3 regions of the Aliiglaciecola sp. genome follow, and region 3 is predicted to be linked to each of the others. Evidence: predicted binding sites of a transcription regulator. Region 3 holds the regulator's gene; each other region holds the start of a gene.
The links. The regulator FNR, encoded in region 3, switches genes on or off when oxygen is low (the NO sensors DNR and NnrR bind a similar motif). The targets are predictions, from matches to a motif close to TTGATCTAGATCAA.

Region 1 (4,922 bases), on a different contig from region 3:
TTTGAATGGCTAAATCTTCATTTGAAGCGGCAATAGTCTCGCTAATTTGCGTGGGTAAGTTAGTCATGCTTTGGGCGAGAGTTTTCAATTCAGCATCGAATAACACCGAAGACATCTGCATTCCTGAACGATACCCTTGTAGTGCCGCAATAAAACTAATCAGCGCAATAGCACTGATAAGCAGTAAGGTCAGGTATTTACGAATTGAATCCATTTATCCAGGGTAAGCTCGCTGATTAATGCTATAGCCTACACCACGAACCGTTTTAATAAACTCGTTAGGTAATTTTTTACGTAAATTATGAATATGAACTTCAATTGTATTGCTTGCCACTTCATCGCCCCATTCGTAAAGCTTAGATTCCAATTGTTGTTTAGATTGAATGCGCCCAAGGTTTTCCATTAATGACTTCAGCAGGGTGAACTCACGACGAGAAGTTTCTACCGGCTGATCATTTATAATCAGTAAGTGATGAGTAATATCGAGACTCACGGGACCGCAGGATACTAGGGATTGTTGCGAAGTACCTAAGCGTCTTTCCATTACCCGTAAGCGGGCTAGCAACTCTGACATTTCAAATGGTTTAGGTAAATAATCATCAGCGCCTTTATCTAAACCTTGTATTTTATCGGAGGTTGAGTCCCGTGCGGTTAATATTAATGTTGGTATGTTGTTTTTCTGCTTGCGGATTTTATCGAGTAAGGTTAATCCGTCCATATCGGGCAACCCAAGGTCAAGGATCATTAAATTACAGTCATCTGAGGCCAGTGCAGCTATGGCATCTTTGCCGTTAAAAACACAATTAACCGCATAACCCTGCTTGCGCAATGATTTGCTTAAGGCTTCAGATAAAGCGAGATCGTCCTCGACTAATAAAATACGCATAATAGTGGGTTCTTTTTCGTTTGCAGCAATGGCGTAGCATATTGGCAATAGTTTAATTGAATGACAATTTGTATTGTGATCGTCCCTATCATTATAAGAAGTTTACCTTAAAGTAATCTTAACGCGGCTTCTTTAGCAAGGTTGTTTCTATGCGCCAACAAAAATGGGCACCGAAGTGCCCATTTTTATAACGTTTTAGTCCGTTTAGAATTTATAACCAACAGTGAGTGAATAAACAAATGGGTCAATATCTACATCAACAGTTCCAGCTGAACCACCATTAGTAAATGTCGCTTCAGTGCTGATATCAATGTAACGTGCAGAAGCATTAACAAACCAATTGTCATCCAACATATAATCAAAACCAATTTGAGCAGATAAACCAACAGAGTCATCTAACTCCAAATCATCAAAGCCTGCTTCTTGATTGGCAGCAGTGAATTCTTCACTGAAGAAAATAGTGTAGTTAATACCTAAACCAACATAGGGTTGAAACGCACTATCGGCTTCTAAAAAGTGATAATTAGCTGAAATAGTTGGTGGTAAATGTTTTGTAGAACCTAAGGCACCAACGGTGTTTAAACCAATATCATGTTCAAAAGGGGTTGCTGCCAATACTTCAATTGCCCAATTAGGTGACAAGAAATACGCAAAGTTTAATCCCAATTGAGAGTTGTTATCGACATTTACACCAACACCAACATCTGCACCGCCAATAAAAACATTACTGCTTGATTCGTCTGGGGCTACGGTAGTGACACCTGCACGTAGGATCATATCGCCAGTTGTATATGCTTGTGCTTGAGTGGCGCTAAGTGCGACTGCTACCGCTAGGTAAACTGCTAATTTTTTCATGTGTTTCTCCATCGATATAATGTGTTTAAATTTGATGGAGAAAGCTTACCCAATTGAATTTTTCTGATATTGATCTGGCTCAACCAAAAAGATTCAAAAGATTGATGTAAATCAAAGTTTTATAATACACCCCTAAAAAGCAGTGAGCGCAAGCTAGTATCGGTGTTTAATTTTGGTATTCGCTGCTTTTTCTAATTTGCCAAACTATTCCTGCGCCAACCGCATAATTGTTGTTTTCCACCAACAAGGGGCTGTCGCTATTGGCCGCGTTATTTTGGAAGCGATAGGACGCGCTCATGAACATGCGTACAGTTGGAGTAACGTTAAACATGTAACCTGTAGATAAGGTAAGGCCTAGATAGCCCGCTTTTGCATCGTATTCAGGCCTTTGCTGAGTGGCGAATTGGGTATCCACTTGATAAAAATAGTCATGTAATTTTTCTGTGGCCCAAACAGGTGAAACGCTAAACCGGAACCTATCTTCAGATTGAAACGCTCCAACGTATTGATAGGTTAATTCAGGATTCAATACATACCCACGATGGGTAATAGAAGAAAAGTCGGTGGAAAATACTCCTCGGCTTTGCAATTTAAATTGTATTTGTTGAATTCCTATAGCTTTGTTACCACTTTCAAACAATTTGAGACGAACCTGCGGACCTACCTCAAACACAAAATCGAGGTCTGGCATGCCTGCTCGTACCGAATCTTCGTTAGAGTCTGCGCTAAATGCTGCATCAAGGGATAGGTCTACTTCGATCCAGCTCTTTTCTACGGCCACTGCTCGTATCACACTGTTTTCGCCTACTCTAATAACGTCTCCACGGTAGATGAAAAAAGGTAACACGAAACCATTGTTATGATTGTCTGCTGCTCCTGGGTATTCAGGCGTGCTAAACCCTGCGCCGACGATTCCCGCTTCCCAACGCGGTTTTTTGATGTAATCGTTGTCCATAGATGTATCTATTTGAGCAAGAGCGGGGAGGCTAAGAAAGAGCGTAGCTAAGGTTAAAAAACGCGATTTGAAGGACACAAAAATACCGTTTGAATAGGAATAGTATGGAAATTTACTACAGTAAATGTGACTAGCTCAAGCTTATTATCGTAAATATATAAAAGCACCAAGGAAGTCGGTGTGAGAAGACAAAACGGATTGGATAAAATGCTTGAATCGGGTGAGAGAAAAGAGTCGGAGTCTACCTAACTTTGATTAGGTAGACTCCGATGAGTATTTACAGCTATCAGAGCTTCAGTTTTTTCTCTAGATAGTGAATGTTTGTTCCACCATTAAAGAAGTTTTCATCAGCCATGATACTTTGTTGCAAAGATATGTTGGTTTTAATGCCATCTACAACAAGTTCATCCAGCGCATGACGCATTCTAGCTATGGCCACATCACGGTTTTCTCCATAGGCAATTAACTTACCAATCATAGAGTCGTAGTGCGGCGGTACGCTGTACCCTGCATAGATGTGAGATTCCCAACGGATACCAAAACCACCTGGCGAATGGAACATATCGATTTTTCCAGGGCTAGGCATAAAGGTTGCGGGATCTTCTGCATTAATTCGACACTCAATGGCATGACCACGAACTTGCACATCTTTTTGTTCGATTGATAGAGGTTGACCAGCGGCAATACGAAGTTGCTCTTTGATCAAGTCTACACCGGTAATCATTTCTGTTACTGGATGCTCAACCTGAATACGGGTATTCATCTCAATGAAGTAAAAGTCACCGTTTTCATACAAAAACTCAAAGGTTCCCGCACCGCGATAGCCTATTTCAATACAGGCTTTACGGCAGCGTTCACCGATACGCTCACGAGTTTCTGAATTAATGCCAGGTGCAGGGGCTTCCTCAACTACTTTTTGGTGGCGGCGTTGCATAGAACAATCGCGCTCACCTAAATGAACTGCATTACCTTGACCGTCGGATAAAACTTGAATCTCAACGTGACGAGGATTTTCCAAGAATTTTTCCATGTATACAGTCGCATTACCAAAAGCAGCACCAGCTTCAGCCTGAGTCATAGAAATAGCTTCGATTAGCTCTGACTCTTTACGCACAACGCGCATGCCTCTACCACCGCCACCGCCAGCAGCTTTAACGATAATCGGATAACCAATTCGTTTTGCAATATTTTTGTTGCGTTCTGGGTCGTCGTTCAGAGGGCCATCAGAACCAGGTACACAAGGTACACCCGCTTCTTTCATAGATTTAATGGCCGACACTTTGTCGCCCATTAAAGTGATGGTTTCTGCTTTTGGACCAATGAAAATAAAACCACTTTTTTCAACTGCTTCTGCAAATTCTGCATTTTCAGCTAAAAAACCGTATCCAGGGTGGATAGCAACTGAATTAGACACTTCAGCAGCGGCAATGATTCGGGGGATATTTAAATAGCTTTCTGTGGCTGACGCTTTACCGATACAGATAGATTCATCTGCAAGCAAAACGTGTTTCAGATCCTTATCTGCGGTGGAATGTACAGCGACGGTTTTGATCCCCATCTCTTTACATGCACGCAAAATTCGAAGTGCTATTTCACCCCGGTTCGCAATTAAGACTTTATCAAGCATGATAATTCGCTCGCTTATTCGATTACGAACATTGGTTGATCAAATTCAACAGGCTCTTGGTTCTCTACCAAAATTTGTTTTATTACACCTGTTTTATCGGCTTCTATTTGGTTCATCATTTTCATTGCTTCAACAATACACAATGTATCACCAACATTTACTTTCTGACCAACTTCAACAAATGCAGGCGAAGTAGGAGAAGCTGAACGATAAAAAGTACCAACCATAGGTGATTTCACAACATGTCCAGATATTTCTGGGCTTGCTGCTGGGGCAGCTGCAGCCGCTGGAGCAGCTGCTACCGGTGCAGGTGCCGGAGCTGGAGCCGCATATTGCACAGGAGCTTGTGAACTTGCACTTGCTCTGTGAATGCGTACTGACTCTTCACCTTCGGTAATTTCAAGCTCCGAAATACCAGACTCTTCAACTAGTTCTATCAATTTCTTTATTTTACGAATATCCATTTAAACTCTCTTTAGTTACTCATTAAATTAATTTGGCAGTGGCGTTTGGCAGCAATAATTGCCGCTTTATAACCGTAATCCCCTAAACCACAAATTACCCCTTTGGCAATATCTGATAAATAGGAGTGTTTTCTA
Region 2 (4,922 bases), on a different contig from region 3:
CGGCTCCCTGACGGCCTTACCTATCATTGAAACCGAAGAACAAAATATGTCGGCTTACATTCCGACCAACCTAATTTCCATTACCGATGGGCAAATTTACTTGTCTCCCAAATTATTTGATTTGGGGGTATTGCCAGCGGTTGATGTGGGAAAGTCCGTATCCAGAGTAGGCGGAAAAGCGCAAAGAGATGGATTTAAAGCCGTTTCGGGCACATTAAAATTGGAATATGCACAATTCGAAGAACTGGAATCATTTGCGCGTTTTGGCGCTCGTTTAGATGACAGCAGTTTAGCAACAATCGAACATGGTAAGCGTATTAGAGCCTGCTTAAACCAACCAGAGTCGTCTCCGTTGTCAGTATCTGCACAAATTATTGTATTGTTAGCCCTGACACACCATTTCTTTGATGGGATTTCACTTCAGTATATTCAACAGGCGCAAGATGCCGTAGTCGATGGAATTGATAACCTTCATGAGGATATTCAACACAAATTAGCCCTAGCGAATACCTTAACAGAACAAGAGCTCAAGGATATTCTGACTATGTTTAAACAGGTTTTGGCACCTTTGCAAAGCGGTTCTGATAGCCCTTCTCACGCTAATACGGAAAGCGGCGAATCATAATATGAGTGAATCGAATAGCGATTTACAACGTAAAATTGTCAGTGCAACTGATTTGAAATCAGTTGTTAGAACCATGAAAGCCATGGCTGCGGCAAATATAAATCAATATGAAAATGCAGTACTTTCACTCGAAGATTATTACCGAACCGTACAATTAGGATTAACTGCTTATTTTATCAATACTGATAAAAGTGACTATCCCGCTACAGAAAAAATATCCTCCCCAACAGATCATAAAACCAAAATTGGAATTATTGTTATCGGCTCTGATCAGGGATTGGTGGGACAATTTAATGATATTTTAGTCGATTTTTTAAATGTTAAGCGTCAACAGTTCGGCGCCGCGCAACTGATATGGACAGCTGGTGAGCGAATACAGTCGTTACTCGAAGGACAAAAAGTTCCATTAGGAAGACAGTTTCCATTGCCGAATTCAATAGAAAGCATTACCTCTTTTGTTTCTGAGGTTTTGATAGAAATCGAGCAACAACAAACAAAAAATCAGTTAAAAGAAGTTTATCTTTTTTTCAATCGTACCTTAGACAAACCTAACTATGGCCCTTGCTTTAAGCGGATATTACCTTTTGACCAAAAGTGGAAACACGAATTTGTATCACTAACTTGGCCTAATCAATGTATTCCAGAGTTGCTGGTTAATAATGCGACGACCTTTAGCACACTCATAAAAGAATATATTTTCACATCCATTTTTAAAGGTTGCATAGAGTCACTAGCAAGTGAAAATGCAAGTCGACTTATAGCAATGCAGCGAGCTGAAAAAAATATAGAAGAGTTACAAGAGCAAATGCAAAAGTCATTCAATAAACTCAGACAAAGTGCCATTGATGAAGAGCTTGCTGATTTAGTGAATGGGTTTGAAGCCCTTACTGCCTTTGAAAAATGAAAATTATAGTAGGTATAAGGGAATCATTAGGTTTGCCTAAACATATTCGACTAAACTGTTTATTCACCAATATTGATCGACATCAAGTAGTGATTGAATAATCGGTGTATGGTCAAAGTGTATCGGCTTGATTCATTAATGGAGATTACTATGCAAACACCGCAAAAAATTCTAGTTGTCATCAGTGGCAAGCGTAAGCAGCATGAAGCCTTACTTCGGGCTTTAAAATTTGCCGAATTGAATGAAGTACATATTCATCTTCTGAATGTAATTTACGAGCCTATTTTAGATCTAACCGATGTGCTTTCAAGCGATCACCGTAAAGAAATGAAAAAAGAATATCTTGCAGATCGTTATCTCTATCTCAATACCATTGCTGAAGATCTTGAGAAAAAGAACATCCGTTGCACTACCCATGTTGAATGGTGTCGAGAGGTACACGAAGGTATCGAAGATGCCGTAAGCAAGATCCAACCGGATCTGGTGATCAAACGCATAACCGCAGACTCCATGAGTATAAATCCCTTTGCTATGCCAATCGACCGGCACTTGCTGCGTTACTGCAAAGCACCATTGTTATTGGTAAAACACGCCAGTTGGACAAACTCGCCTATATTGGCTGCGGTTGATGTGTTAGCCAAAGACGATAAACACGTTGCGTTGAATCAAGACATTTTGGAAGCGGCCCGACTTTTTGCACAGTTAGGAGAAAGCGAAATACACACCGTGAGCGCATATTTAGTGCATAACATGAGTGCCGCCATTGATTTCCCTACCATTAATTTTGAAAAACTCAGTGCCAATAGTGCTCAATTTCACAGTGATAAACTCGATAGCATGGAAAAAGCCCATGAAATTCCCATGGCCAAAAAGCATGTTGTAGCAGGCATGCCAGAAAAAGTAATCCCAAATGTAGTTAAACAAATCGACGCAGGGCTAGTGATTTTAGGCACCGTGGCTCGTAAAGGCATTTCCGCAGCATTTTTGGGAAATACTGCTGAATCCATTTTGGCAGAACTCAATTGTGAGGTATTGGCTCTGAATTTAGATGAGGGTGAGCCGGAGTAATTTCAAAGGGCAATAAGCCCAAAGCACATCAATAAATAAGGGCGTTTATTCTTACGCCCTGCTCTTTCAATAAAAAAGGGTACCAAAAGGTACCCTTGATCTAGTTTATTTCTGTTCGAGTAACGAAAACACCGTATTCGCGATATCAGTATTATTGCTTAGGCCCACAAAGGACTCACTGTGACTGCCAAAAGCAAATACTGGTACATCCACGGCGGTATGCGCCCCGGTAGTCCAACCAGTAAGGGTTCTTGCATCAATAATATGTTTAATATTAACGTAAAGTGCTTGTTTAACCGCATCCGCTGATGCATCTGCGTAAGGGTTCCCCTCGTTGCTTAACTGTGGATTATTTTCTCCCATACTTTTACTGAAGCTTAACAATGAAAGTTCGGACTCTGTTAGCTTAAAACTAAACAAATCTGAAGTTAGCGCTTCGGTAATATCTGCCTTTAACAACTGTTCAGCAATATAAATTGGGGAATGCGTCATGCTGCGCAATACCTCAGGTTTCCACTCATACTTTCCATTGGCACCTAGAGTCATGCCACCAGTACTGTGATCAGCAGTAACCACCACCAAGGTATCAGGATGCTGAGCTACATACTCTTCAAGCATTTCTAACGTGCTGGCGAGATCTTGCATTTCTCCCATTGCAGCAGCGATATCATTACTGTGTCCGCCCCAATCAACCTGGCTTGCTTCTATTAGCATAAAAAAACCTTTGTCACTTTCTAGCTGATCCAAAGCAGTGGATGTCATGGTTTTCAAACGATTGGCATCAGTGTCGTCCAAGGCCCAAGGTAAACCCACATCTGCAAACAAGCCCAAAAGCGGTTTATCCTTTGCAACATTGTTTAGGGCTGCATAGTCATCAACATATTGATAACCCAGCTCTTTAAACTCGCTGACTAAGTCTCTATCATCACGTAAAAAGAACTTCCAACCGCCCCCCAATACAACATCATACATTTGGTAATTATCAACATAACTATCAGCGATTTCATCGTAATTACCACGAGCTTCATTATGAGACATAAAACTTGCAGGGGTGGCGTGATTTACTTGGCTAGTTACCACTACACCAGTTTTTTTACCAAGGCGTTTAGATACCTCTAATACGGTAGTCACTGGCTGTTTATTAACATCCATGGCAATAGCACCATTATAGGTTTTTACCCCAGCTGATAAGGCTGTTGCACCGGCCGCAGAATCTGTCACATAGCCAGACACAGGGGCTGGATAGGTGCTGCTCATACCCACTAACGTGCGATCAAAAACCGTTTTCTCAATTTCAGCAGTGTTAGGATCATCGTTAAAATATCGATAAGCACTGATATAAGCGGGGCCCATACCATCACCCACAACCATAATGATATTTTTTGGTTTTTCTGGAACCACAATGGTTTGATTTGTTTGTTGCTGATCATTGCAGCCAAAAAGTATTAGCGATAATGAGAGCAATCCAATTTTACATTTCATACTGAGCCTATTTTTAATGATAGTTAAAGTTTAACGTGCTACTTCCATGAGCGGATAGCGTGTCCACGAATCGCGTAAAAGAAAATATATAAATAACATGGCAAACCTATCCAATAAGCAGATTGCAGATCGCCTATTTCATGGGAAATTTTGCCGAATAATAAGGGTAATATAGCGCCACCAGAGATACCCATAATTAGTAGCGCTGAGCCTTGCGCCGAGTAATTTCCGAGTCCTTTCAATGCTAGAGGCCATACAGATGGCCACACTAACGCATGAGCCAGCCCCATTAACGCCACAAACGTAATAGTGTTAGGAATAACCGGAATACCTGTCCATCCCCACAATACATCGGCAATACTGGTGGATTGTGTAGAAGACAAGACGATACCCAAAATACACAAACAGCCTGCAATCCCAGAGCCGAGTAAAGCACGTTCTTGCGAGACAAAGCGTGGAATACAGGTAACACCAATCAAATAACCAAATACCATAAAGACCATAGTAAATGAGGTTAAAGCAGCGAAATTGCTAACCCCTAAAGAAGAACCATAAAGGCCAATGGTATCCGCGGCAATCACTTCAACGCCGACGTAGAAAAACAACGCAATAGCTCCCAGTACTGTGTGCGGAAAATGAAAAATGGAGGTTTTTGCCCCACTCTCTTCAGGTTCGCTGTTACTTGTCGCTATTTCAGGTAATGAAGAAAACTTCACTAGCCCAATGAGAGCAGTTAATGCGATAGCCATTAACACATAGGGTACGATTAAGTTATGGGACAACTCCATTAAACGCTGATCTTTTGCCGCTTCCGATAGGCCGCTAAGGGCTTCTTCTGTAAAA
Region 3 (4,922 bases):
TATATTTTTCGATGATATGGGAAGTTTCCTTTCATTCCTAATGCCTTCAGTTAGCGGGTTACAGTTTTATTTCGATAACATTGATAGAGACTCGATACCGGATGCATTATACGTAGATGAACATCATGTTGTAGTCAGTGAGGATTGGTTAGAGCAGGGCGCTCAGGTGAGCTTTTCTGAGGCCCCGTACAGAATTACAGCAATAACAAAGTAAACCTAAAAACTTAGTCCAGACGTAATTGATATTTAATTTGCGCAGCGACTCGTTTCACACTCTGGCGTCCCTCTTCAATTAGCTCAGCGGCACGATGGAACTCCATGATGCCGAAGTCTCTTAGTTGAGGTTCGATGAGGATATCCGGTGGATCTCCGGCTAAACGAGAACGTGTTACTCTTGCTTGAAGAATATCAAGAGAGTTCGACATTACGCCTAACATGCTAGGGGTGTTGTCGGTTAATTTCATTTTGCTAGTTGTGAACTCTGTTTCTATATTTTCTGGGTTTTCCTTATCAATTTCTAACGAAGGGGAAACGTCTTCATTTTCCAATTCGTCATTTTCATGCAAAGACATATTCTCTAAATCTTCTAAGGACTCAAGATCCTCTTCATCAATTTCGCTGTCTTTTTTAAATCTACCACTAAAAATACGTTGCATAAACGAGTGACTTTTATTGAAAAAATCATTGGTTCGCTTCTGATTATTTTCATGTTCCAACTGATATTGAGCTTGAATTTCAGGTCTAAAATCGGCACTTAAATTGACCGCAAAAACGAAATCAGCTCCAAGTTGACGGCATAAATTTACAGGTACAGGATTTACCACTGCACCATCCACTAACCATCTTCCTTTAAAAGCAATTGGCGGAAAAAGAGCGGGTATGGCACAGGATGCTCTTACCGCTTCGGCTAATGGACCTTGAGTAAAAGAAACCTCTTTACCACTATATAAATCGGTGGCTACTACACCTAATGGTTTGGATAATTGTTCAAACTCTCGTTCACAAAAATTCTCTTCAAGGGCTTTAAATACTTTTATACCACTGGCAAGTCCGCCTTTACGAAAGCCAACCCCCATAAGCCCAAGTACTTGCCACTCAGATAAAGAACTAGCCCATTGTGCAAGAGGTTCTAATTTATTACTCGCATAAGCGGCTCCAACGTAAGCACCTATTGAACAACCTGCCACTACATCTACTTCAATGCCAAGCTCTTCTAAGGCTTGAATAATTCCGATATGCGCCCAGCCTCGAGCGGCTCCGCTTCCTAACGCTAATCCAATTTTCATCTATTGAAGTGATCCTTAACTTATATTGATAATATTTACGGTGTCATCATTACTAATGGATGGGGATGAAAAGTCTTCTTGATCAAATCCAATATCACCGTTTTCAAACGGTGTTTGTTGTGTTTCTAAAGTTTTAAAGTCGAAAATTTGATTGTCAGCAAGATGGGAAGGAACCACATTTTGCATCGCTTTAAACATACTCTCTATTCTACCCGGAAAACGCTGATTCCAATCTGTTAGCATGTTTTTAATCACTTTACGTTGCAAGTTCTCTTGAGAGCCACACAAATTGCAGGGAATAATCGGAAATTCAAGTAGTTCGGAATACTGGGTTATTTCTTTTTCAGAGCAATAGGCTAATGGTCGTATAACCATTTGTTTACCATCATCGCTGACGAGTTTTGGAGGCATAGATTTTAAGCGTCCCCCATGAAACATGTTCAGAAATAAGGTTTCGAGCATGTCATCGCGGTGATGGCCCAAAGCGATTTTTGTCGCCCCCAAACGTGATGCCGTTTTATACAGTATTCCTCTACGTAATCTTGAACAAAGAGAACAAGTGGTTTTACCCTCTGGAATTTTATCTTTGACGATGGAATAGGTATCTTCGGTGACAATTTCATAAGGTACTTGTAAATTTTCTAAGTATCTTGGAAGTACATCCGCGGGGAAGCCAGGTTGTTTTTGATCTAAATTAACCGCAATAATTTCAAACTTTATAGGGGCAATTCTTTTTAGAAACATCAAAATATCGAGCATAGTGTAACTGTCTTTACCACCAGACAGGCAAACCATCACCTTATCGCCATCCTCGATCATGTTGAAATCGGCGATTGCTTTACCTACATTTCGTCTTAAGCGCTTTTGAAGTTTATTGAAACTGTATTTTTTACTCTCAGACAGAGACTCGATCTTACTCATTATATTCCTAGAAAACATTGCTATCAGCGCCGATTATACCTGTCCTCATAAAGGACATAAACACTCTAATTTCAAATGTTTTAGGTAAACTTCTGCTCTGATATTGCTAATGTATTACTAGTGCTTGAGTGGACACTCAAAACCTTCAGGTTTTATGGCTAAAACATCACAATTGAGAGAGTCGATAGTGTGTTCAGCGGTATTACCAATAAGTGCAGCGGTGATCCCTGTTCGACCTACGGTTCCAATCACTACTAACTCTGCATCTATGGTTTTAGCAACCGATGGAATTACGTCTTCAGGTAAACCTTCACTAAGGTGCTGATTTTCTTGGGGTATATTGAATTTCTGTGCATGTTCAAGCATACATTTGGCATGATGCTGTTTGACTGATTCCGTATAACCAACGGGATCAAATTCTGGAATTTCGATGGCGATATTCACTGGTGTTCCAGGGTAAGAGTTAACAAGGTTAACTTTACCTTCTAATAAATCAGCCATCATCCCTGCGGTTTTTGTAATGATTTTATTTAAACTATGGTGCTCATCATCTTCGCTACCAACATCAACAGCCGCTAAAATGTTGCCATTGCTTGGCCAGTCATGCTCTTTGACTAGCAATACAGGCACGGGAGACTTTCGCAAAATATGCCAATCGGTAGGGGTGAAAATAACCGATTTCAAGGTGTCATGCTCGTGAGTGCCTTTTACAATTAAGTCATAACTGTGGTCAATCACCTCAAATAAGACACTTTCATAAGGACGATTATGCCAAACTACTTTGATATCTACAGAGATTGAAGAGTTAGCTGCCAATGGCTCAACGATATTGGCTAGCCAATCAGTTTTATCATCTACCACAGCTTGGCGCATTGTTTCGCGTTCATCTACGGTCAACATAGTGGTCATTTCATAAGAGAAATCGTAAATGGATAGAAAGGCAGTAACACTGGCCCCCGTTTTTTGTGCCAGCAAGAGAGCCCGTTTAAAGGCTTTCTGATCATCGGTGGTCGGGTCTACAACGGCTAGTATTTTGTTAAATATGGACATTAGTTAACTCCCTTATAAGGTTTACACTTTCATCTTAAGTGTATGGGTACTTTAGCTATTTTGCCAGTTAACCGATTATTTGTTTTGACCTAAATCAACTTAACAGGAAAGGCCTATCCGCAGGCTTTATTTTGTAAAACATGCTCACCGAGCTTATCTCTAAGGGAGGCTAAATCGGGGATCTGGATAAACTTGCCATCTACTTTTATGATATTTTCTTTTTGAAAACGGGTTAATAAACGGCTGACGGTTTCTACGGTAAGACCTAAATGGTTACCTATTTCGTTACGCGTCATGGTTAAATTGAACTCGGTTTCAGAAAAACCACGAGAGTGAAAGCGGTCGGATAAATTAATCAAAAAATGTGCAAGACGTTCCTCTGCAGTACGTTTATTCAAGAGCATCATCATACTATGGTCTTGGTTTATTTCCGTGCTCATTATCTTAAGCATTTCTTTACGTAATGTCGGAAGTTGCTCGCTCATAGTGTCGAGCTTGTCATAGGGCAACTCACACACCATAGAGGTTTCCATGGCTTGGTTGTAACTTTGGTACTTTTCTGAAAAGAGTCCGTCGAAACCAACTATATCACCAGGAAAATGAAACCCGGTTATCTGTTGTTCTCCATCAGGGGAGGTAATATAGGATTTAAATGAACCTGTTCTTACCGCAAATAATGAGGTGAATTTTTGTCCTGGAATAGTGAGCTGATCATTTTTATGCAAAGGACGTTTACGCTCGATTATCTCATCTAAACTTTCCATTTCTGTTTGGTTCAGGGCTACGGGGATGCAAAGATGGTTAAAACTACAATTTTGGCAGCGAATACTGAACTTGTTCGAATCAGACATTAGATAATTCCACTTAATTCATTAGTTACCAATTATGAATCCCTTGGTAACATAAAATCAAGCCAAATAAGCACAATAAAACTGCAACGCTACGTTTTACCAAGGGTTGTGTTAACCAACTTCTGATTTGAGTGGCGCTAGCTCCCATTGCTAACATAATAGGCAGTGTGCCTAAACCAAAACAAAACATGGTCAACGCACCTTGTACTGCGCTGCCAGTGGAAACACTCCAGGTTAATGTTGAATATACTAATCCGCAGGGCAGCCAACCCCAAATCACACCATAGGGCACGGCATACATTGGGTGTTTAAAGGGAATAAAACGTTTTGACAACGGGCTGATTTTACGCCAAAAAATAGCACCGACTTTTTCGACTTTAGTGAGCAACTTTGACCATTGACCCACATAAAGCCCCAGTAACACCATAAATACCCCACCAAACAGGGTGAGTACTTGTGGGTTGATGAAAGATTGGGTTGTGACAACTTGCCCTAAAAGTCCGGCGATAGCGCCAGCAACACTGTAGGATAAAATACGTCCTGTATTATAAGCGATTAAAAATGGCCATTGTGACTGATTTTTTGGCAAGGCAAAGGTAAACGAGGTAACAATACCGCCGCACATCCCTGCACAATGTACACTACCTGCAAGACCAATTAAAATCGCTGAGAACCAGCTGATATCGTTCATTCTTCTTCAGTTTTAGGGGCTTTTTGTGGTGCTTTTTTGTCTACGTCATCATCGAATAAAATGTTGTAACCTTGACGTTCTAAATCTTCAAATTGATTTGACTTAACTGCCCAAAAAAAGATC

Region 1: the regulator FNR is predicted to act here: its motif matches at 1,811-1,824, upstream of ABJV04_RS12720 (OmpW family outer membrane protein).
Region 2: the regulator FNR is predicted to act here: its motif matches at 1,602-1,615, upstream of uspE (universal stress protein UspE).

What each region holds. Positions count from the first base shown of each region.
Region 1 covers NZ_JBDWYG010000039.1:226,460-231,381, forward strand. The annotation lists gene ABJV04_RS12710 (ATP-binding protein) at 1-214, opposite strand, end outside; gene ABJV04_RS12715 (response regulator) at 215-886, opposite strand; gene ABJV04_RS12720 (OmpW family outer membrane protein) at 1,091-1,741, opposite strand; gene ABJV04_RS12725 (MipA/OmpV family protein) at 1,908-2,774, opposite strand; gene accC (acetyl-CoA carboxylase biotin carboxylase subunit) at 2,983-4,323, opposite strand; gene accB (acetyl-CoA carboxylase biotin carboxyl carrier protein) at 4,338-4,787, opposite strand; gene aroQ (type II 3-dehydroquinate dehydratase) at 4,799-4,922, opposite strand, start outside.
Region 2 covers NZ_JBDWYG010000069.1:75,544-80,465, forward strand. The annotation lists gene ABJV04_RS18930 (alternate F1F0 ATPase, F1 subunit alpha) at 1-625, shown strand, start outside; gene ABJV04_RS18935 (F0F1 ATP synthase subunit gamma) at 627-1,529, shown strand; gene uspE (universal stress protein UspE) at 1,680-2,597, shown strand; gene ABJV04_RS18945 (alkaline phosphatase) at 2,703-4,079, opposite strand; gene ABJV04_RS18950 (sugar MFS transporter) at 4,118-4,922, opposite strand, start outside.
Region 3 covers NZ_JBDWYG010000031.1:105,227-110,148, forward strand. The annotation lists gene ABJV04_RS07115 (DUF2987 domain-containing protein) at 1-214, shown strand, start outside; gene ABJV04_RS07120 (patatin-like phospholipase family protein) at 225-1,286, opposite strand; gene ttcA (tRNA 2-thiocytidine(32) synthetase TtcA) at 1,302-2,189, opposite strand; gene uspE (universal stress protein UspE) at 2,325-3,257, opposite strand; gene fnr (fumarate/nitrate reduction transcriptional regulator Fnr) at 3,371-4,108, opposite strand; gene ABJV04_RS07140 (sulfite exporter TauE/SafE family protein) at 4,134-4,799, opposite strand; gene ccoS (cbb3-type cytochrome oxidase assembly protein CcoS) at 4,796-4,922, opposite strand, start outside.